DNA from 3 places in the Paenibacillus urinalis genome. Region 3 is predicted to be linked to each of the others. Evidence: riboswitches for the same ligand, from Rfam matches in the RefSeq annotation. Region 3 holds a riboswitch; each other region holds the start of a gene.

Region 1 (10,618 bases), 2.5 Mb from region 3:
TAATGCAATTACCCAAGCAGGCGCGGAGAGCGCAAACTATCCTTTCTGTACGATTGATCCGAATGTCGGTGTCGTTGAGGTTCCGGATGAGCGTCTGGACAAACTTACAGAGCTGGTACAACCGAACAAGACCGTGCCTACGGCATTTGAATTCGTTGACATTGCAGGGCTTGTCCGCGGTGCGAGTAAGGGTGAAGGACTCGGTAACAAGTTCCTGGCTCATATTCGCGAAGTCGATGCGATTGTGCACGTTGTACGTTGTTTCGAGGATGAGAATATTACGCATGTGGACGGCAAGGTCGATCCGGTATCCGATATTCAAACGATCAATCTAGAGCTGATTCTGGCTGATATTGAGAGTGTTGAGAAGCGTATTGATCGTGCCCGCAAGAATATGAAGGGCGGCAACAAGCAGGGTGCTCAGGAAGTGGAAGTTCTGGAGAAGCTAAAGGAAGTGCTGTATGAAGACAAACCAGCACGCAGCCTGGAGCTGACAGATGACGAGCGTCTCGTCGTTCGCGATCTTCACCTGCTGACAATGAAGCCTGTGCTTTATGCGGCGAACGTTAGCGAGGATGAAGTGTCTACTGCGGACAAGAATCCGTATGTCCTGCAAGTGAAGGAATTTGCTGCGGCAGAGCATGCTGAAGTGGTACCGATCAGTGCTAAGGTGGAAGCGGAGATCGCTGAGCTTGAAGGCGAAGACAAGGAGATGTTCCTTGAAGAGCTGGGGCTGGAGGAATCCGGTCTTAATCGCCTGATTAAGGCAGCTTATCGCCTTCTTGGTCTGTACACTTACTTTACTGCAGGTGTTCAAGAGGTTCGCGCTTGGACGATCCACAAAGGTACAAAAGCGCCTGGCGCAGCGGGTGTGATTCACTCTGACTTCGAACGCGGCTTTATCCGTGCCGAGGTTGTATCCTATGCGGATCTGATGGCGGCAGGCTCCATGAACGGAGCGAAAGAACGCGGTCAGCTGAGACTGGAAGGTAAAGAATACATTGTCCAGGACGGCGATGTGATGCACTTCCGTTTTAACGTTTAATCATGAAGAGGCCCCTGCCTTTCCTTGTTGGGAAGGCAGGGGCCTTATTGTGGAATCATGGATTGGCAGAATAATTGCCTGAATTCATAACCTCGCTTCTTAGCTTCGGTACATCTAAGGAGCATGCGTTATCAAAAAACATCCTCAAGTACATCCTGAAATACATCCTCAAATACATCCTCAAATACATCCTCACAACAGTATCTTCTCAAGCGCTTTGCCGTATGATATAATAAAGAGTCGACAGACTTGCTCTAACTTTAAGATTATTAATAATGACAAAGGATTGATGACGTTGTAGCGATACTCTCATTACAACCTTTTAAACCTTATAATATAATGACGGATACGAACGAATGTGAAAGATGCTTAAGAAGAGGTGATTACTATGTTGGATCGTTTACAAGCCCTTGTGGATCGTTATGAGAAGCTTAGTGAGCTGCTCTGCGACCCGGATGTGGCCAGCGACAGCAAGAAGCTGAGAGATTATTCGAAGGAACAATCAGATTTACAGCCTGCCTATGAGGCTTATTCCGAATACAAAACCGTCGTAGAAGAGCTCGATGCAGCGAAGCAAATGCTGAACGAGAAGCTTGACGATGAGATGCGTGAAATGGTGAAGATGGAGATTGATGAGCTGGCTCCCCGCCAGCAGGAGCTCGAGGAGAAGATTCGTATTCTGCTTCTGCCGAAAGACCCGAACGATGACAAGAACGTGATCGTCGAGATCCGCGGTGCGGCAGGCGGTGACGAGGCTGCGCTGTTCGCTGCAGATCTTTACCGGATGTATACACGCTATGCAGAATCCCAAGGCTGGAAGGTTGAGCTGATGGACGTGAACGAGAGTGACCTTGGCGGATTCAAAGAGGTTATCTTCATGATCAATGGCCGCGGCGCTTACAGCAAAATGAAATACGAGAGTGGTGCTCACCGGGTACAACGTATTCCTGCGACAGAATCTGGAGGACGGATTCATACCTCCACTTCTACGGTAGCGGTTATGCCTGAAGCTGAGGACTTTGATATTGAAATTCACGACAAGGATATTCGTGTCGATACGTTCTGCTCCAGCGGTGCAGGCGGTCAGTCCGTTAATACGACGAAATCGGCCGTTCGGGTAACGCACGTGCCAACGGGCATTGTAGCTACATGTCAGGATGGCAAATCCCAGAACTCCAATAAGGAAAAGGCGCTTCAGGTGCTGCGTACGCGGATCTATGACATGATGCGTCAAGAGGAAGAAGCGAAATATGCAGGTGAGCGGAAAAGCAAGGTCGGTACGGGCGATCGCAGTGAACGGATTCGTACGTACAACTTCCCGCAGAGCCGTGTAACGGATCATCGGATCGGTCTAACCATGCATAGACTGGATCAAGTGATGAACGGTGAGATTGAAGAAATTTTGTCCGCCCTGACAATCGCAGAGCAGGCAGAAATCATGGAAAAAGGGGAATAAAGCTTTGATGCGGTTGCCATTTGAACTGCCGCAAGGAAGCAGCAATCGGGAAGCCTTTCTTAAGGCTTCCTCTTTTTTAGAAGACTGTGGTGTGCTGGAGCCGCAGAATAATGCACGTTTGCTGCTGGAGTACGTTCTGGGGCTCGAGGGAGCTGCTTATTACATGGCGCTGCCGGATGCTTTTCCGGAGGAGCAGATTCCGGCATTCGAAGAGGCCGTGAATCGCAAGGGCCAGGGGGAACCGGCCCAATATATTATAGGGCGGCAGGAATTCTACGGCCTGCCGTTTAAGGTGAGTCCCGCCGTGCTGATTCCAAGGCCCGAGACGGAATTGCTCGTCGAGGCTGTCATGCTGCACGGCGACAGGCTGTGGCCAGGCGGAACACCGCTGGCCGCAGATATTGGCACAGGCAGCGGCGCCATTGCGGTGACGCTGGCGGTGAAGCGGACGGGCTGGCATGTCGAAGCAAGCGACATCAGCCCGGAGGCGCTCGCCGTAGCTGCACAGAATGCAGCAGCGAACGGCGCAGCCGTGCAGTTTCGCGAGGGCGATCTGCTGGCGCCCTTCGCGGGGGAGCGGGTCGACATCCTGGTGTCGAACCCGCCCTATATCCCGGCGGATGATATCGCCGGGCTGCAGCGTGAGGTGCGCGAGCATGAGCCGCGCACCGCGCTGGATGGAGGTCCGGATGGGCTCGGCCCTTACCGGACCATGATGGCGCAGCTGGCCCTGCTCGCTGCGCCGCCGCGGCTTATTGGCTTCGAGCTCGGCCAGGGCCAGGCGGAGGATGTGGCCGAGCTGCTGCGCGTGGCCGGCCACTGGGATGAGATCATTGTCGTGCCGGATCTCGCTGGAATTGACCGTCACGTTATGGGGATCAGAAATAAAGGATAAGACTGGAAGAGGGATTACGAAATTGTAATCCCTCTTGATTTTCTTTTTCCGAAGCGATCCCTTACAATAGATGAAGTGTGTAACATTATGTCGAATTGAAGTGTGGATTTAAAATTGTAAATTGTGAAATGCGCTGATGGTTTCATACACGTGTTATCGTGTTATACCGAAACAGGACGCGTTTTAGGGGGACGGCTTCATGCTGCAGAAGTTTAAAAAGATGGATGCTTCCATCCTGGTCATCATCTGCCTGCTTATGGTCATTAGTATCTTGAGCTTGTACAGTGCCACGCACGGCACGAATCTAGAAGGTCATCATCTTCGGATGCTGGCTTATTATGTGCTGGGCTTTGGAGCGATGTTTGCGATTACGCTGGTCGATTATCGGCTGTTAGTCAAATATGCCTTGTATATCTATTTCTTCGGACTGGCTACGCTGCTCGCGGCGAACTTCTTCGGAAGCAACCTGAATAATGCGACCGGCTGGATTCAGCTCGGACCGCTGTCTATTCAGCCGGCAGAGCTCTTCAAGCTGGTGCTGGTTATTTTCCTCGCCTCTGTACTGATTAAACGGGACAAGTCGAAGCTGGATTTTTGGAGAGATGTTGTGCCGATCGGCCTTCTGACTTTTTTACCGTTTGCCCTTGTCATGCTCCAGAATGACCTTGGAAACGCGCTGGCTTATGTGGTGATCCTAATTGCTCTCTTGTGGATCGGAAATGTTAAAGCGTCTCATGCACTTATTGGTTTTGTGATTGTCGCTGTGGTAGTGGGCGGTGGTATCAAGCTGTATACGGTATATCACGACTCGATCTATGATTATCTGGACAAAATCGGCCGTACGCACTGGGCTGAGCGTCTGGACCCTTGGCTCGTACCCGAGAAGGCGACCGCCAAAGCCTCCTGGCACACCGATAATGCCAAGCTCGCCATCGGTTCTGGCGGGATTACGGGGAAAGGCTTCATGGACGGCTCTTCTGTACAGTCCGGACGAGTTCCGTACACTTACTCCGACTCCATATTTGTGCTGATTGCGGAGGAATTCGGGTTTGTGGGTTCATCGGTACTGCTGCTACTATATTTTATACTGATTCACCGAATGATCTTGATTGCGCTTGAGACGAAGGAGAGGACCGGGCCGTACATTATTGTCGGTGTGGTGGCGATGTATTTGTACCAGGTGTTTGTCAATATCGGCGCCTTCATTGGAATCATGCCGCTGACCGGAATTACACTTCCCTTCATTAGCTACGGGGGGACATCACTCATGATTAATATGGCAAGTATCGGCTTGATCATGAGTATTCGGGTGCACGGACAGGAGACCGATGATGATATGCCGTCTCCGTCGAGCAATGAGCAGAAGAAACGCTCTTTCAGCCGCAAGGAAGCTAGAGCCTAGTCAATAAGATAAGATTCAGGGAAGTATGGACTGTGGACAGAGGAGCTGCTCTGCACAGGCTGTACTTCCCTTTGTATTTTCACAAGTGCTGACTTTACCTTCCCATGAACTTTATCTTCCCATGAACTCTATCATCCCATCTCTCGATCCCCCTTATCTGCAGTCTCATTTCTTCGCACTAATAGGCGGTACTACGAAATAGAGCGAATCTCTTAAAATTTCAAATGCTAGGTTTAACTCTAGTAAACGGGGACATACTGATAGACATGAAGAACATGGCCTAAGGGGGAGACGGGTATGCGGAAGAGTATGAAGCAGTTTCTAATGATCGTGGTGGTAATGATGATTGTCATGATGAGCTGGGAAGGTCAGAAGATGGATGCTGCGCTTCATCAAACGCTCATTCCGCAGGAGTCCATCCGGCTGCGCATACTGGCTAACTCGGATATGCCCGGTGATCAGCTCGTCAAAAGAGAGATTCGGGACGCTGTAGTTATGCAGATGAATGAGTGGGTTCCTGAGCTCGACAATCCGAATAGTCTGAATCAGGCAAGAACGATGGTTCAAGAGCATATTCCTCAGCTAAAAGAATTGGTAGGCGAGGAGCTCACAACTCGCGGACTGGATTATGAATATAATGTAGAGCTGGCGGTTGTCCCGTTTCCGACGAAGATGTACGGCAAGCTGGTCTATCCGGCAGGCGATTATGAAGCGGTTCGAATCACGCTCGGTAAAGGTGAAGGTCAGAATTGGTGGTGCGTATTGTTTCCTCCTCTATGCTTTGTAGGTGGCAGCAATGGAGATCTAGCAGATAAGGCTGCGGCTGATACAGGAAGTTCGACGAATGGAAATGAACAAAGCACAGAGATAGCTGCTGCAGAGGGCGCTTCTGAGCCTGAAGTCCGATTTTTCTTATGGGATTTATTGGTTAAAATGTGGGATTGGGCTGGCAGCATGTTTGCTTAGCAGGTCGTGATCAGCGAGGAGTAGAGTTTAGGACGGGGGCCGTTCGTCGGATTGGAATAGTGACATGGCCATGCCATCGAAAACTCGACAACTATGCTATACTATAAGCATTTAACGAATACAAGATGAGGCTGGATGATTGCAAATGACAAACAATTCAAATAGAGACGCGGGAATGAAGACCTCTTATTGGCAGGTGTCTCCGCAGAATAGCAATGTCCAGCATGGCTGGCTGGAACAACACACGATACAAGCGATGGAACATCTGGAAGAAGCTGCGCAGCTCCTTCGGGAGGGTTCCATTGTTGCGTTTCCTACAGAGACCGTGTATGGGCTGGGTGCGGATGCGAGAAATACGACAGCGGTGGAAGCGGTGTTTGAAGCCAAAGGAAGACCATCGGACAATCCACTGATCGTGCATATCGCGAATCGGGAGCAGCTAGGCGAATTTGTAAGTGAGATCAATGAAGTATCTGAAGCGCTGATGAATACTTTTTGGCCGGGGCCGCTGACAGTTATTTTGCCGCTTAAGCCGGGGGTCTTGTCAGCGCGGGTGACTGCTGGGCTCGACACGGTTGGCGTTCGTATGCCGGACCATCCTGTGGCTCTGCAGCTCCTGGCCTTGGCGGACTGTCCTGTTGCCGCTCCAAGTGCGAATCGCTCAGGAAGACCCAGTCCTACACTCGCGGAGCATGTTCAGGTTGATCTGGATGGACGCATTGCAGGGATTGTGGACGGCGGGGCTACCGGTGTTGGGGTGGAATCAACGGTCGTGCAAGCAGATGCGGATGGAACAGTAACGATTCTGCGTCCTGGTGGAATTACGGCAGAACAGCTGAGGACGGTTGTTTCCGAGGTTCGCGTTGACCCGGGTCTTGCTGCGGATCACAATGAGAGCTTGGTTGCGCCCCGTTCACCAGGTATGAAATACACGCATTATGCCCCCAAAGGTGCACTCTGTATAGTCGATGGAGATGCTTCTAAAGTAACGGATTATATCTCCAGCAGGCTTCATGAAGCCAAGAGAGGCGGGGAAGTAACCGCGGTTCTAGCCTTCAGTGAGCATATCGATCAGTATCAGGCCGATGGCTTGTTCTCGCTGGGCAGTATGGATCGGCTGGCGGAGGGAGCTCATCTGCTGTATGCCGCTCTCCGAAGCTGTGATGAGATGGGCGCATCCTATATTCTGGCTGAGGCCTGTCCTTCCGATGGGCTTGGAGCAGCGATTATGAATCGTCTGTTAAAAGCAGCAGGACATCAGATCATCCATGTGACGTAAGTACCTTATACTTGTCATGTTTTACTTCTTGTCCGCATATGGTGTACAAGACTTAAAGTGGACATGGGGGTATGGATGAATGCTTGTCTTGTCGCACCTGCTGAACTAGGCCATCTTATTACAATTATGATTATGGCTGTTGCTCTAGGAATGGATGCATTTTCGCTGGGGATTGGAATAGGCATGAAGGGGATTCGGCTTCTGCATGTGCTTCGGCTGAGCTTGCTGATATCACTGTTTCATATTCTTATGCCTTTAATTGGTTTCTACACAGGACAATATGTCAGCTCCTTTCTGGGTCAGATTACTTCCTATGTAGCAGGAGGCTTGCTACTTGCACTCGGCGCGCATATGATATTTAATGCCTTGAGACCTGGGGAGTCGAATTTCATGGACCACCGGACGTTTGCCGGGACAATGATATTTGCGGTTAGTGTCAGTATAGATTCCTTCTCCGTTGGTGTAACCCTTGGTATGTTCAAGAGTGATTTATGGCTGACCGTTATTGCCTTCGGCATCTGTGGTTTCGTGATGTCCATGGTCGGTTTATTAATAGGCAGGAGAGTGAGCCGAAATCTCGGAGAATACGGAGAGGCTGTAGGAGGGGCGATATTGCTGGCTTTTGGCATGCTGTTCATCTTCTAGCTCGTTTATTCTCCTTTGCATATTGAGACGATGCGTCATACAATAGAAATCATCTCATAGGAAACTTAATGACAGTGGAGTTCATCCAGGTATACAGACGACGGAGGTGATCATATGAAGAATATTCTATTCGTATGTACAGGCAATACTTGCCGCAGCCCGATGGCAGAGGGATTGTTTCGCAAATCTGCTGCTGCAAGAGGCATTGATGTAGAAGTTCGATCCGCAGGAGTGTCTGCCATAGATGGAAGTACGATTTCTCGTCATGCAGCTGCTGTGCTTAGGGATCACGATATTCAGGATGTCATAACTTCATCCTCGGTCAATCGTGATTTGGTCCAATGGGCAGATCTTATATTAACCCTAACGGGTTCACATAAGCAGCAAGTCATTCATCATTATCCCGAGTGTGCTGACAAGATCTACACGCTGAAGGAATATGCAGAAGATGATCCAAAAGTCCTGGCTGATCTTAAGGAACGGGATCGATTGTATGCAGAATGGCAAATGAAGCGTGCGCTTGGACAGGAAGTGCTGGCCTCGGATCGTCAGCGTATTATCGAAATTCAGCAGCGGATTCCAAGCTTTGATATTTCAGACCCTTTTGGGGGCAGTAGAGAAGATTATGATGTGACGGCAGCGGAGATCCGTTCTGCGGTTGAGCGTGTGCTGGATAAGCTCAGCTGATTTTTTTGGTACAGCGCTCTAGAAGTAGTTGATTTCTAACATCTGATGTTCTATGATGAAGTAGATAAATGAGATTCCGGTGTAACTGGCGACAAGTGTGGATTAAACCACGATGGAGCATCGGAGATAACGGCCGGTCGCCTGGGCAAAAGAGCATTTCTTGCACGCAAGGTATACTTGTGTGGGAGACTGCTCTTTTTTCGTATTTCGCCATACTTTTCGGTATAATAAGACTCAAATGATCTTGGCAGATCGCAAAATAGGGCGAATTAGACGATTCTCATGAGTGAACAACTCTTTCTTGCGATCGTTTTAAAGTCACAAACGGAAGGGGAGGGTTCATTAGGCTATGGAACAAAACAGCATTCACCCTGAATTGCATCATCTTACGGCACAGACAGCTGAGGTGCTGGAAGAGCTTGCGGCGGAAGGGAAGCTTGGTCCAGGTAAAGTCGTCGTCATTGGTACCAGTACAAGCGAGGTAGCAGGCAAGCGCATTGGAACAGCCGGAGCGTCAGAGATTGCACAAGCGCTGCTTCAAGGTATCAATGAAGTAAAGAATGCTTACGGTTTCGAGATTGCTGTGCAGTGCTGCGAGCATTTGAACCGAGCGTTGGTTCTGGAACGTTCCCTGCTTGAGAGGCTTGGACTTACGGAAGTATCCGCCGTACCCGTTCCGAAGGCAGGAGGCTCTATGGCCGCAGCGGCATATCGATCATTGCAAGAGCCCTGTCTTGCCGAAACAATCGAAGCACATGCGGGTATGGATATCGGTGAGACGCTCATCGGCATGCATTTGAAGAGAGTTGCCGTTCCTTACCGTACAGCAAGGCGTTATATTGGGGAAGCACGGGTGACTACCGCATTGTCCAGGCCAAAGCTTATTGGCGGAGAGCGTGCGGTGTACCAGCTTGATGTAACCAGTAACACTTCAACTTGTGATTAAGAATTTATTTTAAACAGCTATCATATGGGAGGAATTCAAGTTATGGATCAATTGCGCAAAGCAGACCCGGCAGTACTTAATGCGATGGGATTGGAACTCAAACGTCAGCAAAACAATATCGAGCTGATTGCCTCTGAGAATATCGTCTCCGAAGCGGTTATCGAAGCGATGGGCTCCGTACTTACAAATAAATATGCTGAAGGTTACCCTGGCAAACGTTACTATGGCGGATGCGAGCATGTTGATATCGTCGAAGATATCGCTCGTGAACGTGCCAAAGAATTGTTTGGTGCAGAGCATGTCAACGTTCAGCCGCACTCCGGTGCACAGGCGAATATGGCTGTATACCTTGCGGCGCTTAAGCCTGGAGACACCGTGCTCGGGATGAACCTTGCACATGGCGGTCATTTGACACACGGCAGCCCGGTGAATGCATCGGGTCTTCTCTATAACTTTGTTGCTTATGGTGTTCAGGAAGATACATTCCGCATCGACTACAACGAGGTTCGCAAAGCGGCGTTTAAGCATCGCCCTCGTCTGATCGTAGCAGGTGCCAGCGCTTATCCGCGTACCATTGATTTTGAAGCACTTGCGAGCATTGCTAACGATGTAGGTGCATTGTTCATGGTGGATATGGCCCATATTGCGGGTCTCGTGGCAGCAGGTCTGCATCCGAATCCGGTGCCGCATGCTCATTTTGTAACAACAACGACACATAAGACCCTTCGCGGACCACGTGGTGGTATGATCCTTACGCGCAAGCCATGGGCTGCTGCGATTGATAAGGCTGTATTCCCAGGAAGCCAGGGCGGACCGTTGATGCACGTTATTGCTGCCAAAGCGGTTGCCCTCGGGGAAGCTCTTCAGCCTTCTTTCAAAACTTATGCTCAAAATGTAGTGAAGAATGCTCAAGTTCTAGCTGAAACTTTGATTGCAGAGGGTCTGAATATCGTTTCCGGCGGTACGGACAACCACTTGATGCTGATCGATACCCGCAATATCAACATTACAGGTAAAGATGCAGAGCATGTGCTTGATTCGATCGGTATTACGGTTAACAAAAATGCGATTCCATTTGATCCTACAAGTCCGTTTGTAACGAGCGGTATTCGGATCGGCACGCCTGCAGCAACTTCCCGCGGCATGGACGAAGAAGCGATGGTTGAGATCGGTAAAATTATCGCCAAGACGCTGAAGAACGCTCAAGATGCTACGGTGCTGGAAGAAGCAAAACGACAAGTAACGGCGTTAACTGACAAATTCCCGCTTTATCCAGAGCTAAAGTACTAAAATAAAA
Region 2 (10,618 bases), 1.4 Mb from region 3:
CTCAAATTACAGAATCAGCCATTCGGGAGCTGCAATATGGCATCTCGGAAATGTTCGGTGTACTTCCTGAAGTACTGGACTCTACCGATACGCTAACAACAGGCTGTATTCGTTTAGCTGTCGTCCATGAGGAGCTACCGCAAGAACTTGGTGCAGCTCCATGGGCGCAAGAGCTTAATAAGGAAGGATACGTACTAAAGTCTTTTTCCGATAACAGTGCAGCAATAAATTCTCTTTATGTTGTGGGAAAGACCGATAAAGGACTGCTGTATGGAACATTCCATTTGCTTCGTCTGCTACAAATGGGAGAGAATTTAAGTGAGCTTCACATTATAGAGAATCCGAAGAACCAGCTGAGAATGATGAACCATTGGGACAATATGGACGGTTCCATTGAGCGGGGTTATGCGGGTAGATCTATTTTCTTCAAGGATCATCAGTTTGTTACTGATGATGCACGAATTCGTGATTATGCCCGCCTGATGGCGTCGATTGGAATCAATGGTATTGCGATTAACAACGTGAACGTACATGAGGTGGAAACACGGCTGATCACACCGGAATTTTTGCCGGATGTGGCGAAAGTGGCGGGGATTTTTAGAGCGTATGGGATTAAGACGTTTCTTAGTGCCAATTATGCCAGTCCGATTCAGCTTGCAGGGATAACTACGGCTGACCCGCTCGATGAGAAGGTTGCGGCTTGGTGGAAGGATAAGGCACAGGAAATTTACAGCTACATACCCGATTTCGGGGGCTTTGTCGTTAAGGCGGATTCTGAGGGTCGTCCGGGACCGTTCACCTATAACCGGACACATGCAGACGGATCCAATATGCTCGCTGAGGCACATGAGCCCTTTGGAGGGATTGTAATCTGGAGATGCTTTGTCTACAACTGTCTTCAGGACTGGAGAGACCGCAAGACGGATCGGGCCCGTGCCGCGTACGATCATTTCAAGCCGCTTGACGGACAGTTCAAGGATAACGTGATTCTCCAGATCAAGAACGGACCAATGGACTTTCAGGTTCGGGAAGGGGTGTCCCCGCTTCTCGGAGCCATGCCGCATACGAACCAAATTCTGGAGTTCCAGATTACTCAGGAATATACCGGACAGCAAAGACATCTATGCTACCTGATTCCACAGTGGAAGGAAATCTTTGATTTTGATACTTACGCCAAGGGAGCGGGATCAGAGATTAAGAAGGTTGCGTCAGGTGAATTGTATCCGTATAAATACAGTGGAATTACGGCGGTCATTAATGTGGGTGATGATCATAATTGGACGGGTCACACGCTTGCCCAAGCAAATTTATACGGCTATGGCCGATTAACCTGGAATCCGGATTTAGCTGAAGAGCAGATTACCTCTGAATGGATCAAGCAAACCTTTGGCTCTAACCCTGCAGTGCTCGAGGCGGTGAGTACGATGCTTCAGGATTCGTGGCCCATCTATGAGAGCTACACTTCACCGCTTGGTGTAGGCTGGATGGTTAACCCGGAGCATCACTATGGACCTAATGTGGACGGCTATGAATATTCCAGGTGGGGAACGTATCATTTTGCAGACTGTCATGGCATCGGTGTCAATCGGACGGTCAAGAATGGAACCGGATATACAGCACAATATTTCCCGGAAAATGCTGAACGGTACGAATCACTAGAGACCTGTCCGGATGAATTACTGCTCTTCTTCCATCATGTACCGTATACGCATGTCCTGAAGTCCGGCAAGACGGTCATTCAGCATATTTATGACACTCACTTTGATGGTGTGGAAGGCGTTGAAACGTTGATTCGGCGCTGGAGCAAGCTTGAGGGACAGATTGATTCGGAGCGCTATCAGGGTATAATGGAGCGTCTGGAAGGACAGCTTGCTCATTCGAAGGAATGGAGAGATATCATCAATACTTATTTCTATCGTAAGTCAGGCATTTCAGATGAGCTTGAACGTACGATTTATGCTTAATACTAATTTGGGGAAATATGCTACAATAGCTGTCAGAGCGAAGCTCGGCAGCTATTTAGGTTGTTCACAGATGATCAAGAAACCATTTAAACAGATTAACATGCAATAATATGGGAGAGTAAAAGGAGGGCATCATGACGATCATCATATGGTCGATTGTAGGCGTTATCGTGCTGGTGTGTGCAGTTATGTTCATTGGCGGCATGCGTTTTAGACATGAGCTAAATAACACAGGAGCCGACTATTTCATTCAATTTATTGAAGAGAATAAAGACAGTCCCCGCTTCTCAATGGTACTTCAATATAATCAGGCGAAGCTGATCGAGCTCCGTCCCGAGGAGCCGCTTCCGCTCGCCAGCACGGTTAAGATCATCATTGCTATTGAATATGCAAGACAGGCAGCAGAGGGACGAATCGATCCTGAGATGGAGGTAGAACTGAAAGCGCTGAACCAATATTATGTTCCCAAAACCGATGGCGGCGCGCATGAAGCCTGGATCGCTCACTTAGGATTAAAGGAAGAGTCAGATACCGTACCTGTAAGTGAGATAGCTTATGGAATGATTGCCTTCAGCTCCAACGCCAATACGGAGTATCTCATGGATCTGCTTGGATTGGATTCCATTCAGAAGCTAATAACCGAGTTGGATTTACAATATCATGAGCCCTTATATCCTCTGGTCAGCTCATTATTTGTCGCTAGTGATCTAATGAAGGAACAGCAGTTAACCAAGGGAGAAACACTCTCCGCACTTAAGCAGATGGACCTGGCAGAATATCGCCTTGCAGCAATACAAATACATAACCGAATATCCAGTTCACCTTTAACCGCAGAAGACAAGCAGAAGCTTAGCAAATGGCTCAGTCTGGATGTCCAGAAGGTTTGGTCTGACCGGCTGCCCCGTTCCACAACACGGGATTATGTATCCATTATGGAGAAGCTGAACAGCAAATCTTACTTCTCTAATGAAGCGCATCAATATCTTGATCCCGTTATGGAAGGACTCATGCGAGATTCCCGCAACCAGGAATGGCTTCAGCATGCAGGTCAAAAAGGAGGCTCTACGATGTTTGTCCTGACGAATGCTATGTATGCGACAGATAAGGAAGGGAATACACTAGAGCTGGCTATATTCATGACAGATCTGACCTGGAAGGAACAAGCCAAGCTATCGCATAGTCTGAACAGCTTCCAATTAAAGCTGCTGACAGATGAGACGGTCCGGGAGCATTTGAAGGGGATTAAATGATCCGAAGGGGAGTTCAGTGCTAGTGATACTGCATATCATCCATAAAAGAACCCTTCCTGTTGGAAGGGCTCTTTTATAATTATAGGAAGCTGATGGCTTCAAAGTGTTACATCATGATATTACTGCTCTTGCTTCAGTAATGACTTGTACGCCGATTTTACCGTATGCTCAATTAAGGTCGCGATGGTAACGGGGCCGACACCGCCAGGTACAGGTGTGATGGCAGAGGAGTGCGGCAAGCAGGCATCATAGTCGACATCACCGATGTTCCCTTTGTTGTAGCCTGCATCAACGACAACGGCTCCTGGCTTGATCCAATCTCCTTGTACAAAATTCGGTTTACCTACGGCAGCGACCACAATGTCTGCCTGTTTCACAATCGCTTCAATATTTACCGTTCTGGAGTGGCAGGTCGTCACCGTTGCATTGCGATTCAGCAGCATCGCGGATACCGGTTTGCCGAGGATCGGACTGCGGCCGATGACTACGGCGTGCTTGCCCTCCATTGAAATGTTATAGAAGTCAAGAATGCGAATAATGGCCTGCGGTGTGCAGGATGGATAATCTGCTTCGCCAAACGCGTTCAGTGCATAACCAAGCGTCGTTACTCCGTCTACATCTTTTTCAATGCTGATCGTGTCAAAGCATGCTCTTTCATCAATATGATGCGGAACCGGATGCTGCAGCAGAATTCCGTGAACGGAAGGGTCTTGATTCAGCTTGTTGATTTCTTGAATGAGTTCCTCTGTCGTTGTCTCGGCAGGAAGCACCACCTTGATCGATTCCACCCCGATTCGTGCACAAGCATTTCCTTTCATACGTACGTAAGTTGCCGAAGAAGGATCATCACCAACCAGAATGGTAGCCAGACACGGCTGGATTCCCTGCTCCTTCAGTTCTTTCACCTTTGCTCCCGTTTCTTCTCTCATGTAATCTGCTACCGTTTGACCGTTCAGAATCAGTGTGTTGTCGCTCATCATCACATCGCCCTTTCCAAGTAAAAAAGAGGCAAGGGAAACTTAAGTTCCCTTACCTCTGCCCAGGCGTACGGCTATATCTAATCACATGCTCCCTCACGGTTCACCGTGTACGCCAGTTACATGCGACGATCTTAATTGTAATGTATAAGTGAGACCTCATATGAAGAAACAATGGAATAATCGAAGCTCACCCCATGATGGTACTTCATTTTGTCGAATTGTTCAATAGGGATGCACAAGATTTGGAATGATGAGCTATATTCCAGCTTCGGTATAATTCATATAGGTAGTTGATATAGTTTCAAATTCTCGGGTTCGATGAGTTTCGAAAAGGACTCCATTAAACATTTTTATAAAACGTGCTATAAAAATAAACTGTCGTCCGTCTTATGTATAGCTGCAGCTGAAAGGAGACGTTAAACATATGGAAGGACAGGAAATCGACGTTTTCCGTACAGTGTTCGACGAGCATTATCCTATTGTACGCCGAAAACTGATGGCTCTGATCCAGGATGAAGCCGCCGCGGAAGATCTTGCGCAAGAGGTATTTATTCGGCTGTATCGGAATCCGCCAGATGATCCGGCTGCGATTGGTGCATGGCTTCATCGTGTACTGACTCGCATCGGATATGATTATATGAGTAAACAAATACGAGAACGGAAGCTCAAGGAGAAGCAGGAGCAGTATTTTGATAGAAGAGAGCAGCTCCTGTCCTCTGGAGAAGAGATTGTACTGAAGCGTATGGATCAGGAGGAAGTACGTGAATGGATGGACGAGCTGCCGGAGCGCGACAGACAGCTGCTAATGCTGAAATACTCAGGATACAGCTATGCAGAGATAGCGGAAGAGCTGAATGTAAGGCCTCCTCTTGTCGGCTCGATGTTAAGCAGAGCTACAAGCAAGCTGAGGAGAAAGGTTCAAGGAAAGTCCGCGCCACAGTCCTGAGGATATACCAATTAGCATAGTAAGGAGTTGAACGTGCACATGACATCAAAGCCGAACGGAAAAGACGAGAACAAGCAGCTTGAAGATGCTTGGAACAAGCTGGCGTCAAGGCTGGAAGAAGAAGAAATGAGCCCCAAGTGGTCAGCATGGTCCATGGAGCGTGGAAACGGGCCTAAGGCAGCACATCCATTAAAGGAAGATGTATTAAAAGGTGTATTACAAAATGAAATCAGGGGAGAGAGATACGATATGACGGATCATCAGAATCAGGAGAAGCAGACCGCTGTTGTAAAGAAAAAGCATCATATGAAAAAGCCGGTTAAGAAGTGGCTCAGCATAGCAACGGCGGCGGCTGTGGCAGGAGTCATGATCGCGACTCCGCTCGGAGATAAGGCGCTTGCCGCGATACTAAACCAATTCCGTATGGATGAGGTAACGGTAGTTAATGAAGGAGATGTTATGGACTTCTTCAACTCAGTATCTGGAGGAAGCAATTCATCGGACTTTATCAACAAGCATGGTTCGTTTACGAATGCATATGGACCTGAACTCAACAATGAAAAATTAAGCTTACAAGAGATTGAAGAGCTAACCGGGCTCACAGCATATGAGAATGATATTTTCAATGTAGAAAGTTATTATGCATTTACCTCACAGACGATTACGATGAAACTGAACATTAATGAAGTTAACACGACAATGGCGCGGCTTGGTGCCAAGGAATTAATGCCTGAATCTCTCGATGGGAAGCCAATTACGTTCCATATCCCAGCGACGCTGCATCAATATTACCATGCAGATACAGATGGAGAGGAGCTGTACGCTTCGTTATCTCAACAGAAGCTTCCATCAGTAGAGGTTGATCCTTCTGTCTCAGTAGAGGAAGCGGTCAAGGCAGTGCTGGACTTCCCGATGCTGCCAGATAATCTGAAGACAGCGATTAAATCAGACAGTATCTTGTCCGGCAAGCTTCCAATGCCAGTGTTCACGGATGGAGATGCCGAGAAGGTGGAAGTGAAGGAAGTGCCGGTCGTTATTGTTGAACAAGATTATGTATCTTCAACTGGGAAGCCTGTTTATACAGCTACATGGACGCAAGACGGCGTATTGTTCAATTTGTCCGGCGACTCGTTGTTTGATTCCAAAGACAAACTGCTCGCACAGGTGGAGGAGATGATTACGGAATGACGGCCGCCATTCACACCGAAGGTTTAACCAAACAATTTAGCAACGGACGCGGCTGCCGTGACGTATCCATTACGGTCCAGGAAGGGGAAGCCTTTGGCTTCCTCGGACCGAATGGAGCAGGCAAGAGTACTTTCGTTAAGATGCTGGTAGGGCTTACCTATCCAACGGGCGGCAGTGCATCGATCTTTGGACATCCGATTCACTCCGTTGAAGCCAAAGGACAAATTGGCTATTTGCCTGAGCTGTTCCGATATCAGGAGTGGCTGACCGGCGAAGAGGTCATGAAGCTTCATGCCAAGCTGTGCGGCGTTAGCTCTTCCGATGCAAAGCGGCGCATTCCTGAGCTGCTGGATGAGGTTGGACTTGGCAGCCGGGGCAAAGGCAAGGTAAAGGATTATTCCAAAGGAATGCAGCAGCGCCTCGGACTCGCAGCAGCGCTCGTAAGCGATCCGAAGCTGATCTTCCTGGACGAGCCTTCCTCCGCACTTGATCCGGTCGGACGCAAGGAGGTTCGCTCCATATTGCAACGACTGAAGGCTCAGGGAAAGACGATATTTCTGAATTCCCACATGCTTGAAGATGTCGAAGCCGTGTGTGATCAGATTGCGCTGTTAAACAACGGGGAGATTTTACGTACCGGCGATGTGGGCTCTGTCCTGCAACAGAGGATCACTTATCGGTTTAAAGTGGGTGGCTATACGCCAGTGATCCTGACCTGGCTGCAGGAAGAGACCGGGATTGAGATACAGGTGGACAGTAAGACGGTAGGATCGTTGCCCGCTTCTCAAGAACAGCACTCCACCTGGCTTGTCGCTGAGCTCGATAACGAGGAGCAGGCAGGCTGGATCAACTCCCTCATTATGGAGCAGGGGATGACACTCTATGAAGTGAACAGAGTAACCGGCAAGCTGGAGGATTGGTTCCTTACCGCCGTATCGGGACTTAGCCATCGGGGGGAACACGAATGATACTGATTATGAATATGACCTGGAAAGAGATGCTGCGTAAGCGTGTCATGATCCTTGCAGGCATTCTTTCCATTCTATTTTTGATAGCTTATTGGTTCATTGGAGCGGCGATTGCTGACAGCAATCGGTCCAGTGGCTTTATGACAGGAAGTAACTTGATCACTGACTATGCCAGTGGCGTACTGATGATGATGATCGGTTTTTTCTTCGCCGGATTCGTTGTGGCACTGCTGTCCATCTTCAGTTCCTTCTCCTCCATAGCAGGTGAGGCCGAACAGGGTGTCATGCAAGCTCTTCTGCCAAGACCCATCCCTAGATGGAAATTTTATATTGGCAGATGGCTTGGTTATGTATCCTTGTTATTGTGTTATACACTCGTGCTGTACACAGCCATTATGATCATCACCGATATCCATGCAGCAATCCCGCAGGATCCCATGGTTCATATCCAGGCATTCTTATTGTATGCGCTGGTCATTGTACTGCTGATCTCGTTGACCATGCTGGGCTCCACAAGGTTCTCTTCCCTTGGTAATGGTGTATTTATGACGATGCTGTTTGGCGCGGGCTGGCTTGGCGGTATGCTTGAGAAGATTCGAAGCATAGGGATTATTGATATTATGGATGCGGAGGTAGCTGTCAAGCTGTCAAATATCTCTGGACTGATGTCGATGCTGATGCCTGTCGATGCGCTTCAACGAAAAATGCTGCACGGTTTAATTGGAATGGATGAGCTAGGCGGGCTAGTCGATATCAGCGGCATGGTAGCCGAATTTTTTGTTGGTAATCCGCCTTCCGGCACATTTGTTGTGTATGCTCTCATCTACACAGCCATCGTATTCGTATGGGGCATTCTTCGCTTCCAGCGGAAAGATTTATAAATTGAACAAAAAGGCCATCGCGAAGAACGACGAAGCGGTAATCCTTACTGTTGCAGGTGAGGTCATTATGGATTCGGATTCTTCCCGAGGGTCTTTTTGTTGATTAAAAAAGAGATTGCCTAAAATGGATGGTTTTGGTATGATAGTGTCCTTCTCTCGCATTTCACCTTGTCTGAAGTGGACGTATGAATCAGCGTCTCATCAAGCTTATCGGAGGTGTATCAAATTGCTCTATTTCACCCTGGCTCGAAAGGCCTACGCACGAAACCTGCAGTATCGCAGTGCACATATGGTGCACAATATCGCCAGTGCCTTGTTCGGCTACTTGTATGCCTGTATCTGGATCGGCATCGGTCGTGACAATGCGCTCGGTGAATACGGAACCTACGGGATGGTCAGTTACATTGCGTTCACGCAAGCGTCCTTGTGGGTTACGACATTCTTGACGAGTGGACTCGGTATCCCTGAGACCGTACGGACAGGGCATATTGCCATGGATTTAATGCGGCCCGTCCACCTGTTCACTCATCTGATGAGCCGGGAATGGGGACAGGTGCTGTACCAGTTTATATTCAAATCCATTCCGATCTACCTCGTTTATCTCATTGCATTCAACCTGCAGCTTCCTACAGATGGCATGACTTACATATGGACAGCAATGAGTCTGCTTGGAGCTGCCTACATGGGAATATGCATCAATTACATCATTGGTGCTACAGCCATGTGGACGACGGAGTCGGCTTGGCTGCAGTGGACTCATCATGCACTCGTAAATTTGCTTGCCGGATTCTTTATCCCCATTGAATGGCTGCCGGAATGGCTGCAAAGCGTTGCCTGGCTGTCACCTTATCCTTATCTTCTGTATGTACCCACCCGGATCTATCTAGGATACCCGGATGCTCATCTGCTTGCAGGTACCGTGATTTGGGGTGTGCTGCTCACCTTGCTTTGTTTCCTTGCGACCTATTTTCTAAGACGAAAAGTGGAGGTGCAGGGCGGATGAAGCAGAACAAGCTGACAGCATACTTTGAACTCTATTCTCTTCTCATACGTACCAGCGTCAAAAGCTCCATGCAGTACAAATTTAATTTCTTTCTAGGCTCCTTGCTTGCCGCGCTCATTCAAATTGCGGAATTTCTCATGATTGCCATCGTCCTGAACCGATTCGGAGCCATTCAAGGCTGGTCCATCTATGAAGTCGGGTATTTGTTTGCCATGATGACCTTATCCAAAACGGTGTACCGCTCACTTGCCAATGAAGTGCACCATCTGGAGAGATATCTGGTCAGCGGGGACATGGATCAGCTGCTCACAAGGCCGCTGCCCGTATTGTTCACGTTATTGCCTCAGCGCTTCCGGATTATGCTTGGTGAATGGCTGCAGGGAGGCTTTGTGTTCGGCTGGTCCATTTACGGCATGATGAACTCGGGGCAGATCAGCTGGGTTGCCATCCCGCAGTCACTGTTTATCATTCTTACCGGATCGGTCATCTTGTTCTCCATCGGTCTTGCTACGGCTACGCTCGGATTCTGGACGACACGGATCAGCGAGCTGCAGACGTTTACTGAGGACGCAGCCGGAACGGCGGCAAGGTATCCCATATCACTGTATCCCAACTGGCTTGCTTCGCTGCTCCTGGTAGTCCTTCCTGTGGGACTGGTCAATTATGTACCGGCACTTTACATTTTACGCGGTGAGGTCGGACCTTGGGTGCTTGGACTCGTACTGGGTGCGGCATTCGTGTGCTTGGCAGTAAGCCTCAGGTTCTGGAGTTTTGGCATAACGAAATATCAGAGTACAGGAAGCTAAAGGAGGAATCACTCACAATGATTGAAGTTCAGCAGCTGCACAAAGAATTTAAGATACCAATTGTACAGGAAGGCAGGTTCTCTGGCCTGCTACCTTTTTCTCCAGGCAATATCATGTAAAAAAAGCAGTGACCAACATCAGCTTCACAATTCAACCGGGTGAATTTGTCGGCTACATCGGTCCAAACGGTGCCGGGAAATCGACAACAATTAAGATGCTGACCGGCATTCTCCATCCCAGCGCAGGTAAGGTAACGGTGAGCGGGATGAACCCGCATGAACAGCGCAGACAGGTCGTTAGAAGACTGGGTGTCGTATTTGGACAGCGCAGTCAGCTGTGGTGGGATCTGCCCGTCCGAGACAGCTATGATATTCTTGCCAAGATGTACCGGGTGGAGGATACCGATAAGAAGAGGCGCATTGATCAATTCTCCGAGCTTCTGGATCTGAAGGAATTCTGGGATACACCTGTGCGCAAGCTGTCGCTTGGACAGCGGATGAGGGCAGACCTCGGAGCAGCCATGCTGCATGAACCGGACATTCTCTTTCTAGACGAGCCAACGATCGGACTTGATGTTAATGCCAAGCGAAATATTCGCTCCTTCCTGAAGCTGCTTAACGAGGAACTCGGCA
Region 3 (10,618 bases):
AGCCAAAAATTTCTCCTGACTGTACTGAAAAATCGAGCCCTTTCAGAGCAGACTCGTCTTTGAATTTTTTGGATAATTGTTCAGCGTAAATCACCGTATTTCTGTCCATTCGCTCTTCTCTCCTCCGCTAATATTGAAAGATGATGATGTTGTCCTTCTGTACTCTAATTTAACGAATGGCAGCAAAAATGTCGTAAAATAACGCCGAACGGTAATGCAAACAGCTCAAATGTAACAAAAAGAGGCCGAAATGTACTCATTCCAGCCTCAAATGTACTTTAAATTTCAATTAATTGTTTCATTTCCTCCAGCCGGCTGCGGGAGAGGGGAAGCTTCACATCCGAATTCCCTTTCAAGATCAAGGTATAACTATTTTTAGAATAACTGATCAATTCAGACACGCGCTGCAAATTGACTAAAAAAGATCGGTGACATCGGAAGAAACCAAATTTAGTTAACTTCTCTTCCAGTTCGTTCATCGTTAAATCCGTCGGGAAGTAATCCTCATCGATGCGAATATTACTTACACTGTTGATGCTCTCGATATAATCAATTTCGTCTGGACTAAAAAAGATCGTCTTATCTGCCAGCTTGCTGCTGACCTTGAATACATTGTTTGGCGTAAATTTAATGCTCTCATTCTGTTCAGATGTAACAGGGATCGGTTCATTGACAAGGTCCGTTTTCTCAAGTCCCATCAATCGGTTATATCGATATATATCACGGCTTAACAGCAATAACTCTTCTATAGAGTTCGATGTAATTAAGGTGGCCGTATGATGTGAACGAAGATATTCCAGTGCCGTTAAATAGAGCTCGATTCCTTCGGCTGTTAGATTATGGAGTGGATTCTGAACTAATATTATATCCGCGCGGAATAGAAACATGCGAAATAAGCTGACCCTCTTCTTCTGGTCTTCTGTCAATTTCTTAATCTTTGTCCGCCAAACATCGGATAGAGAAAAAGCGGCAATATATTCTTCTAATGGATGAGGAAAATAGGCGATCCGTTTAAAAAACGTTAAGTAGCTGTAGACCGTCAGCGTATCGTATAAGCCATCATCCTGGCTGGCTGCTAGAATGGAACTCGTTTCTCTCCGAATCGACCCACTTGTTGGCTGAAGCTTCCCCGAGATTAGATCAAATAGCGCTGCACTTTCTTCATTGGACATTTTGATGCCGATATGTGAGTCACTCTCAATAACGAGCTCCATATTTTTTAACACCGTACGATTTTCAACTTGCTTCATTACTTTTTCTAAAGAGATCAAAGGCATTCAATACACACTTTCTTTTTCGTATTTTAGGATCCATAACACTCTGACTAATACGATTCCGTTACTGATAAAGTTCCCAAAAGAAGAGAAAGAATAGCTTAATACGACTGAAGATTACAATCTAAGCTTCGTGCAACTTATATACATCACTCAGTTTACCTGCCTGATAATATGGATATTCAAGCTTCTTCTGTACAAGTCGTGCCGTAGCTTCATTTGTAAGCCACTCGATGATATATAAACCCAAATCGATAGAGGCCGTCACCCCACCGCCGGTTATTACCCTATCATCCCTAACGACGCGTGCTTCAATAACTTCCTCGCAGTACGGAGCCAGCAAATCGTAAGCCGAAGAGTTGGTGGTGGCTCGTTTTCCTTCAAGAAAACCTGCAGCTCCCAGCAATAACGCACCTGTGCAGACAGACACCTTATATGGAGCATTCTCGGCAGTCCGGATCCAATCGATAAAAGCCTTGTCATTCCGAAGTTCTCTCGTCACCATTCCTCCAGGGACAAAGACAAGATCAAACTTGCTTAGATCCGGACCTACTTCATTCACCTTCATCGTTAGTCCCCGATCATCTGTTACTTCTTCCCTGTCCGAACAAAAGGTCCATGATACGTTCTCTTTCGCCTTTAATATGCCTAACCAGGTGATAGCCTCGTAAAATCCAGTAAAGTCCATGCTTGTCATGCCGTTGAAAAGTACAAATCCAATCTTCATTTGTGCACCCGTCCTTTTCTTATTTGTTAAACAAAAAAAGTATCTGATGTAAGATCAAATACTGTAGAAGACAGAACCATAAGCTTTGATCTATATCAAATACTCCGCCCAGGCGTACGGCATGACAATATGCGCTTCCTCGTGGAACTCCACGTTACGCCAGTTACGCATATCCGATATCATGATTATATCAATACTTGAATTAAACTCAAACACATGATATGAAAATAGACATATACCACATAATGCAACCCCCAGCAGTCTAATACTGCGCAAATCGGAGGTCATGTCATGATACCTTTTTATGAAATTCGTGCTGGTGATTTGATTATTAAACATAATGCGAGACAGCTCACGTTTCCTGCTCATCTGCATGGACATATCGAAATCCTGTATGTTTTCTCCGGTAAACAGCGAATACAAATAAATGAAAGCGCATACGAAGTGCAAGAAGGCGAGGCAGCGTTAATATTACCGGACATTGTACACAGGTACTATAGAGTTGGACAGGATCCCGCAGACGCCATGCTGATTATATTTAATCCTCGTATCCTTGGAGGTATCTTTCCTGATCTGATTCAATTTCAACCGGCTACACCTTTAATATCGAGAGCCAATATTCATCAAGATGCAGCTTATGCTCTCAATCAAATTGTCAAAAGCGAGGATTTTGCTGCAAAATTGGGGTTTACTTATATCATCATGTCACATCTTCTTCGCCAAATCGAACTCACTGAGAGGCCGCGAATACCTGTCCAGGACATGTCTAAAAAAATTATGGAATACTTAGCTAATCACTTTACCGAGCCGATTACACTAGATTCCCTTGCTGCTGAATTCTCTGTCAGCAAATACTATATCTCTCGCATCTTTTCGGAACGGATAAAAATGAACTTCCGAAATTATCTTGCCCTTCTCCGTGTCGAATACGCTTCAACGTTGATTCGTACCACAGACGCATCCTTTACGACCATTAGCAGCAATGCTGGATTTGATAGTCAACGAACCTTCAATCGAGTATTTCAGAGCATATACGGCATGACGCCGAGAGAGTTTAGAAATAACGTTACAAAATACCTGAAATGAATCAGCATGAATAAAAGCAAAGGAGTGCCTATTAAGATAGGCACTCCCTTACTTCGATTAATGTAATCAGTGTTCAACAGTGACGGTTACATTCGCAGTGGTTCGATTACCGGCATCATCAGCAGCCTCATACGTTATTGTATACACTCGCCCTGAACCAGCGCCTGAACGCTCTGCCCTTAATTCAAATTCAAAATCTGAAGTACCATATTCTGCTCCCTGAATATCATTATTCGTGTTTCCGTCGCCTTTTCCATTGTCAGGTTCATTGCTGGTAATGGATACGAGAGTGATGGAAGCTATTCCAGATTCCTCATCGGTTGCGTTAGCAGTGACTCGAATCGTCTCCATTCGATGCCCTCTTGCCTTGAGGACAGGCTTATCCACTTCAAGCTGTAGAACAGGGGGCAATTCATCCTCGCCGAAGACAAATTCGATCTCATAGATTTTGACGCCTCCGTCCTGAGAAGTTACATGGATAACCGCACTTCCAGGAACGTTCTCTGCTTGCTCGATCGAAATGACAGACTTCTCTGATTGAGCTGTAGCAGTAACGATTGGGATCTCACTTTGGGCTTCCAGCTCAACTTGGTAATCAGTCACCTGAGGATCAAAATCAGGTACAGCCACACCATCCACATTCAATGCTTCCAGCTCCCGATTACTATTAGCCAAGTCAATTGAATCAACCGGGTTCCAGCCATCACTTCCACTCAAAATGTTAGCCGGCGTATACCATGCCGCCTCTTCAAGTGTTAACTGCTTAGTCCAGCGATATCTGCTCTTCGGATTGGCTCCAGGTCCATAACTCGCATACTCGCCATAACGTGCAGTGGCTTCATTATTCACATTGCCCCAGTTATTCCAGCCTTCTGGAGATATATGCTCACCAAGGTAGCTGTTCACGTAAATAACATTGGCATCAGCACGCCATGGTCTTCCCAGTGTTACTCCTGTTACGCCTGGATCTGCTGTAATCCGGCTATTAATGAATACATAACCTGGCTTTCCTGCACCAGTCGAAGCCGCCGTGACATAACCATTACGGAGACTATGGATGTCACTATTTTCAAATACAGCAGAAGCATTTCCAAATATGAAATCTACAGTTCCCTCGATATAGCTGTCCTTATAATAATGACGTCCATTATTAGCGTATAACGTATCCTGATGTCCTCGCAAGCTGACATCCCGGAATACGAGTCGATCTGCATTGGCATATAACGCGACTGCCTGGCCCGCATCAATGCCTGCATCATTTTGTATAGTTAACCGCTCCGCTGTGAAATCATTCGCCAGAACCCTGAAGCTATAACTGTTGGAAGTTCCCAGCGGGTTCCCATTCCCATCTAAGGTGCTGGCAGAGTCTCCATAGATCAGTATCGTGCCTTCTCTGCTTTCTCCGATTACACGTATATTGATTTTATCGGATGGTACACTGATTTTCTCCCGATACGTGCCGTCTTTAATTTTAATTACCGTCTGAGCCGGACTGTTGCTTGGGACCGCATTAATGGCATCTTGCACATTAGAATATTGTCCGGCGTCGTCTTTAGCAACTACAATCACCTGTGCAGGTACCTCTTTTAAGGGAATAGAGGAAGCTCCCTCCCCCGCAGCGTTTGTAGCCGTAACAATATAGTAGTAAGGAACCCCATTCGTGAGTCCGCTGTCCGTGTAGCTTGTCTCGGTTAGATCGCTTACAATCAGCTCATATGGACCATTCTCTGAACTGCTCCGTTTGACAGAATAATATGTTGCCTCTGAGACGGAATCCCAATTCAGTACCACACTCTCGGCTGCCGGTTCAGTTGTCAATCCAGAAGGTGCTGCAGGTGTGCCGTCGATAGCAGATGGACGGATGCCTACGGCTGCTGAATCGAGACTACGCGAGTGGTCGCTCACTGCAGTGACTCTGTAATAATACGGAAATCCGATCATGAGTCCGGAATCAAGATACGTAGATTCGGATACGGTTCCAATTAATTGATAGGGACCTTCCGAAGTATCGGAACGACGCACTTCATAAAGTGACGCGCCATCTAACCTCTCCCAATGGAGCTCTGCTCCATTAGGCAGCGGTGCTGCTGTAACCGTTGGGGTCGATAGATGATCTGTAGGTGTTACTGTTACCGCTTTGGAGTTGTCACCTTCTCCACCAATGCTTACCGCAGAAATGACGTAATAATACGTCGTTCCATTATCCAATCCACCGTCTCTGTAGGAGGTTGTGGTTATCTTCGATGCAACCGTCTCAAATGGACCTTCCGGATTCGTGCTTCGCTTAATCGTATAGCTGATGGCATTCTCAACACCCTGCCAATTTAAATCAGCTTGCGCGCTTCGAGCGGAGATCATAATTCCCGCGGGTGGATCGGGTCTGATGGCTGCCGAGGAAGGAGTTACTGTCACTTCATTCGAAGAGCCACTCTTTCCCGTTGATCCCACTGCAGTCACGACGTAATAATAAGTTGTATCATTCACCAAGTCCTCATCAATATAGGAAACATCAGTAATTCCACTCGCAACAGTTTCATAAGGACCGCCTTCTGTCATGCTCCTCTTGACAGTATAAGTAGAAGCGCCTTCAGCAGCCGTCCATTGGAGCTGGGCTTTTTCGTTGCCGGGTACTGCAGTGAGTCCCTTCGGACTCTCTACCGGCTCTACATATACTTTAAGATTGTCATAGTAGATCGTTCCTTTACCCGTTCCTGGCGTTTTGGTAGAGATCCGGCCTATTCCTGAAGCTGTCAGATCTGCTTCAAGTGGCGCATCATCTGCCACTAGCTGATTATCTAGATAAATATCTGCAGTCTTCGCTGCTACGTTCGTCACTAATCTCAGGTTGTACCATTGATTATTAACTAAAGGATCGGCGAGTTTGTAATCTGCTCCATTTCTTTTGTAAACCAATGTGTAATCTGGCTCTGCAACAGGCGCTGTTGGTTTGCGTAATTGGATGGACAAGGCCGTTTTGCTTCCTGTCTCGTCCTGAAGATTGAGAACGGTTGCGGTACCTGGCCAGCCTGGAGAGGTCATATCGACTTCCAGAATAAACTTACCCTTCTGCGGTGCAAATTTGCGTAAAAACTCGGTACTTCCGACCGCATTATCGTATAGTAAGAGGGCTTTGTCTGATCCATTACCAGTGGTATCGGAAGGGATGTCCTTAACCACTACTATATGATCCGTGTCCTGCGGATTCGGCATAAATGTGTATCCAGTTGGAGTTGTATCGACAGCCGTGTCCTCAAAATCCTCATTAACATAATAGACCGTTCCCTGTTCTCCCTCTGGTGTTGCGCTTTCTTCACTAGAATTAAAGCTTGTGCCACTGCTATTCTCTACCGTCGTGTAATCTCTGCTGACTGCCGGCAGTCGTTCATCTTGCACAGCAGGTGCTGTTTCCGCAAATGTCATGCCCGTTAATGAAGTCATCATGAGCATAGATGCAGCGAGTAATACTGACACTATTTTTTTCATAAACTTCCTCCTTTAAGTTATAATTTCGTCTTCTGCCTAGTTCATTTCTTTACTCGTCCAATACAATCACCCCTTTCAAGTGAAAATGGATTCTTTTATGAATGCGCTGTCATATTATGAGATTAGCTCGGGTGCCCGAGCAGTAAGAAAAACTTCGCACTGCTCGGGCACCCGACGATTGAGCCTGATATTCACTTTTCTTAGCTGTTTACCGCTTTATAAGCTGCTTCATATTCTGAGATGATCTGATCTCCTCCACTCTTTCTCCATCTTTGAACCTGCTGCTTAAATTCATCCAAATTGATATCTCCAAGAATATATTTATAGGTCGCGTCCGTAATGATTTTTTGCAGCTCAGACCCTTGTGAGGAATACGTATCAGACTCCAGCGAGTATAGAGGGTTGAGTACAGCAAAGGTGGCGTTATCTTGAATGAGCCTTCCTGCTTCCGTTTTCAGCGGATCATTATCGTGGACTTCATAGCCGGGCTCCTTCGGTCTGGAGGAGGCAAACGGCTGAACCTCCTGTTCCCACAATTTTTGATTAATAATGGTTACCGATTTATCTTCATTCATTGAATAATGTATACCTTCAATACCATAAGTCATTAGCGTGTACACTTCTTCAGACATTACATCGTTTACAAATTGAAGAATTCGCTTCAGCTCCTGTTCATCCTTTACTTCCGATTTAGGAAAAGCTAGGAGTCCTCCTACCCCATTACTCGTAGACCAGATGGCGCGATCACTTTTATTCCCTGTAGATGTGATATCGTTAACCATGACAAGCTCCATATTATCCTGAACTCCTTTGGCAGAGTTAAGCAGGTTTTTACTGTCGAATAGGGCTCCCACATATATGCCTGCCTTACCTTGTGAGAAACCTTGCTGCTGATCCGATTTGGCTGTAACCGCAAAGCTTTGATTAATGTAACCGCCTTCATAAAGCTGCTTCATAAAATCCATCGTTTTCACATAACCTTCTGTTTCGAACTCGGGAGTCACCTTGCCATCATCGCTGACAGCCCAGCTGCTAGGTGTTCCAAAATAAGATCCGAGCGTCTTAAATGCCCCGAATACGAGATCACTTCGATCGATAAAACCGGTCGTATCCTTCACACCATTGCCATCGGGGTCTTGTTCGGTAAATGCTTTTGCCACTTCCATCAGCTCATCTGTCGTCTGTGGTACAGACAGCCCTAATGTATCGAGCCAATCCTTGCGTATGATCACACCGTTTCTCGCTACATCCTTTTGCATCGGAATACCGTATAGCTTACCTTCAATAGACGCTGAATTTCTCATGTCCTGTGAGATCGCCGCCAAATTCGGGAATTCATCCAAATAGGAACTCACTTCCCAAAAAACGCCTGCCTTCAAAGCATTGCGAACGGATGAATTCTCCAGCATCGTAAGTGATACAATGTCGGCCAATGAGTCAGAAGCAAGCGAGGTATTGATTCGCTCTTCTTTCGAGGAATCGGGCACCCAAGCAAAATCAATGTTTGTTTGTGTTACTTCCTCAATTTTGCTTAGCACGGTATCGGTCGGTGGCGACGGTGCATGCAAAATATTCATCCAGCTGATATTGGCCATACCGTTTTCATTACTAGGCGGCTCTTCAGCGGAATTTGCTTCACCGCAAGCGGTTAACAACAGTGAGCCGCATAGGGTCAGTGCCGCGAGCTTCATCAACTTCATATTCATTCAGACTCCCCTTTTCTTAATGGATAATTAATTGGATTTTATCATACGAGGAGCTGAGAAATTGGACATAGAGCATTCAAATTTGGCCAAAAATTGCTCTATATAAAGAATTCAGTCATATGACATCACGGCTCTCTTAACACCTATAACAACAAAAAAAAGTGAAAGTTCGAAAGAGTTTGATCTTTCCGAAGCTTTCACTTTTGTAGTCCTATAATGCTAAAAATCTTCTAAGTGCACTAATCAGCAAATCATGATCCTCTTGATCAGGCAGGCCGGAGACGGTGATTGTACCAACTTGTCCTAATTCATTAATGATGAGGGGAAAACCACCGCCTGCAGCCACATAATCAGCAAATGCAAGTCCATAGTCATTCTCAAGATTCTTGTCTTCTTCACGCAATTGCAGAGCCACGTGCCAGGAGCTCATGCCAAAATGCTGAACGACGTTATTTTTGCGACGAATCCAATGCTCGTTATCAGCCGATGTCCCCTCCATCGCATGACTGAACAGCCGCTGGCCGGAGCGATATATTTCTACAGTGATGTTCTTATTCGTTCTCTTGGCTTCTTCAATGATCGCCAGACCCAAATTCAATGCAGTTTCGTTCGTAAATGAAGGAAAACGCAGCTCCTCTTCCTCAAGCTCCATCTGTTTAATTCGTTCACTAATTTCCAGCATCCTCTTCACTCCTCATGATTAGTTAAGTATGTATTGTAATATCTAAGAAAATCGTATCACGAAGAGCTGCTTTTGTCGCAGAGAAAATTTTTATTGCAGGATCATACTATTAGAATGAAATTTCTATCATCATTTATAAAACAGATTAGTTTACATAATATTTATTACGAAAATAATGGTTGTTCCTTATTAGTTACGTATTAAATGTTGTTTTTGATTAGCTGTGGAAGATAAATACCATTTTGTAACCTTCTATTACTGCTTCAGCAATCTGGTCAACAGCTACACCCGTCACTCAGTTCAACGTAAAACAGTGTGACCTTCATATGATCACACTGTCTAAAAATTACATATCACTTTTCCAAACCTGTTCTTACTATTTATATTGATCCTCTATTTGCTCTTTAATCCTAACGTCTGTGCAAGACCCACAACATCAAGCCCATCTACACTAAAGGCGCTTCGCACAAGCTGAGGAAATACGAATTCATCATATTTTCCTAAGTATGGCGCTTCCTCCGCCTCCAGCAACAGGCTGGGGTCCTCAAGATTTAATAGCTCTTCGCTGATCGCATGATCCATGGTGATCGGATCTGTCTTACCGGAAACAACCATATAGTACGGCTCCATAGGCACGATAGATCGTAAATTCAATCGCTGGGATAAATTATGCTTAAGCAGCCGCTCCAAGGTACGAAACTGCTTGCTCCCCGCCCACGGCAGAATGAAGAGCGAATCTCCTCCTGCAGGTATAATCATGCTGTTTAGCAGCCCGCTCTCCCGAGCCAGTCTTCGAGCTCGCTCAAGCCGATTAACTGCGCCTGCAGCTAGATATGAGTATATGGTGCTGCCTGCCAAGACCTCTCGCATCTTCTGCATGACTTTGGTGTGGATATCTCCTCCTGCACCGAGCCATAGTGTATCGACCTTGCCCTTAGCTGATTTGACATACAGTGCTTTGTGCTTGACATCAACCTCTTCGACCTTCCAGAGCTTACCTGCTAGAGAGAAACAATAGCCAGGAGGCGGTACTGTTGTAATTGATCCGATTTCTTCCGACCCATTATATACAACATGCTCCTCATCATCCTTGAAGACTGCGTAGAACCGGTAATTGTTCACAATCTTCTCCCCGCCCAGTCCGATGATCAGGCTGCCCTCCTCTGTACGCTGAATATGATCCGTCTGCAATAGATACGTCAGGAATTGCTTATACTCATGCGTAGTAAATTCTCTAAAGGAAGGCAGTGTGAGTACATGTCTTGCGAGCTCAGCCGGGGTTGCTTCCCCCATGCTTTTTAACGTACTCATCGTCTGATGATACAACACACCGACAGGCTTCTTCCGTACGTCCACCGGCTCTACCCACTTGTCCCGCAGATACAACTCGATCACAGCTATAGCACGCAGCAGTGTCCACGGCATCCGAGCAGGAAGCTGTGCTTCTTCATCTTCTTCCTCAGGAATGAGGAACATCATCTCTGACGCCTGATCCTCTCTACGGCCTGAGCGGCCCAGACGCTGAACGAAGCTGGAGCTGCTGTAGGGTGCGCCGAGCTGGATCACTCGCTCTAACTCACCAAGATCAATGCCAAGTTCTAGTGTAACGGTCGCGGCAGCCACCGCGGGTCCTTGCCCTGTCTTCAGTGCAGCTTCGGTC

Evidence for each region. A riboswitch is a leader RNA that binds a small molecule or an ion and turns the genes downstream of it on or off. The one in region 3 is predicted to bind ZMP and ZTP.
Region 1: another riboswitch for ZMP and ZTP. It lies ahead of PUW25_RS22915 (TIGR01440 family protein); the one in region 3 lies ahead of PUW25_RS11475 (DJ-1/PfpI family protein).
Region 2: another riboswitch for ZMP and ZTP. It lies ahead of PUW25_RS04830 (bifunctional 5,10-methylenetetrahydrofolate dehydrogenase/5,10-methenyltetrahydrofolate cyclohydrolase); the one in region 3 lies ahead of PUW25_RS11475 (DJ-1/PfpI family protein).

The regions. Positions count from the first base shown of each region.
Region 1 is NZ_CP118108.1:4,936,006-4,946,623, reverse strand. Features, by position in the region: gene ychF (redox-regulated ATPase YchF) at 1-1,045, shown strand, start outside; gene prfA (peptide chain release factor 1) at 1,434-2,501, shown strand; gene prmC (peptide chain release factor N(5)-glutamine methyltransferase) at 2,509-3,396, shown strand; gene PUW25_RS22940 (FtsW/RodA/SpoVE family cell cycle protein) at 3,596-4,798, shown strand; gene spoIIR (stage II sporulation protein R) at 5,096-5,764, shown strand; gene PUW25_RS22930 (L-threonylcarbamoyladenylate synthase) at 5,910-7,043, shown strand; gene PUW25_RS22925 (manganese efflux pump MntP) at 7,119-7,688, shown strand; gene PUW25_RS22920 (low molecular weight protein arginine phosphatase) at 7,803-8,375, shown strand; ZMP/ZTP riboswitch at 8,447-8,529, shown strand; gene PUW25_RS22915 (TIGR01440 family protein) at 8,725-9,321, shown strand; gene glyA (serine hydroxymethyltransferase) at 9,364-10,611, shown strand.
Region 2 is NZ_CP118108.1:1,090,484-1,101,101, forward strand. Features, by position in the region: gene PUW25_RS04820 (alpha-glucuronidase family glycosyl hydrolase) at 1-1,964, shown strand, start outside; gene PUW25_RS04825 (serine hydrolase) at 2,099-3,214, shown strand; gene PUW25_RS04830 (bifunctional 5,10-methylenetetrahydrofolate dehydrogenase/5,10-methenyltetrahydrofolate cyclohydrolase) at 3,334-4,191, opposite strand; ZMP/ZTP riboswitch at 4,245-4,324, opposite strand; gene PUW25_RS04835 (sigma-70 family RNA polymerase sigma factor) at 4,619-5,140, shown strand; gene PUW25_RS04840 (hypothetical protein) at 5,180-6,328, shown strand; gene PUW25_RS04845 (ABC transporter ATP-binding protein) at 6,325-7,296, shown strand; gene PUW25_RS04850 (ABC transporter permease subunit) at 7,293-8,177, shown strand; gene PUW25_RS04855 (ABC transporter permease) at 8,404-9,180, shown strand; gene PUW25_RS04860 (ABC transporter permease) at 9,177-9,986, shown strand; partial or broken gene PUW25_RS04865 (ABC transporter ATP-binding protein) at 10,004-10,618, shown strand, end outside.
Region 3 is NZ_CP118108.1:2,478,996-2,489,613, reverse strand. Features, by position in the region: gene PUW25_RS11485 (ABC transporter ATP-binding protein) at 1-109, opposite strand, end outside; gene PUW25_RS11480 (LytTR family transcriptional regulator DNA-binding domain-containing protein) at 279-1,214, opposite strand; gene PUW25_RS11475 (DJ-1/PfpI family protein) at 1,399-2,001, opposite strand; ZMP/ZTP riboswitch at 2,101-2,178, opposite strand; gene PUW25_RS11470 (helix-turn-helix transcriptional regulator) at 2,293-3,087, shown strand; gene PUW25_RS11465 (pectinesterase family protein) at 3,154-6,570, opposite strand; gene PUW25_RS11460 (extracellular solute-binding protein) at 6,771-8,276, opposite strand; gene PUW25_RS11455 (heme-degrading domain-containing protein) at 8,488-8,958, opposite strand; gene PUW25_RS11450 (DEAD/DEAH box helicase) at 9,352-10,618, opposite strand, start outside.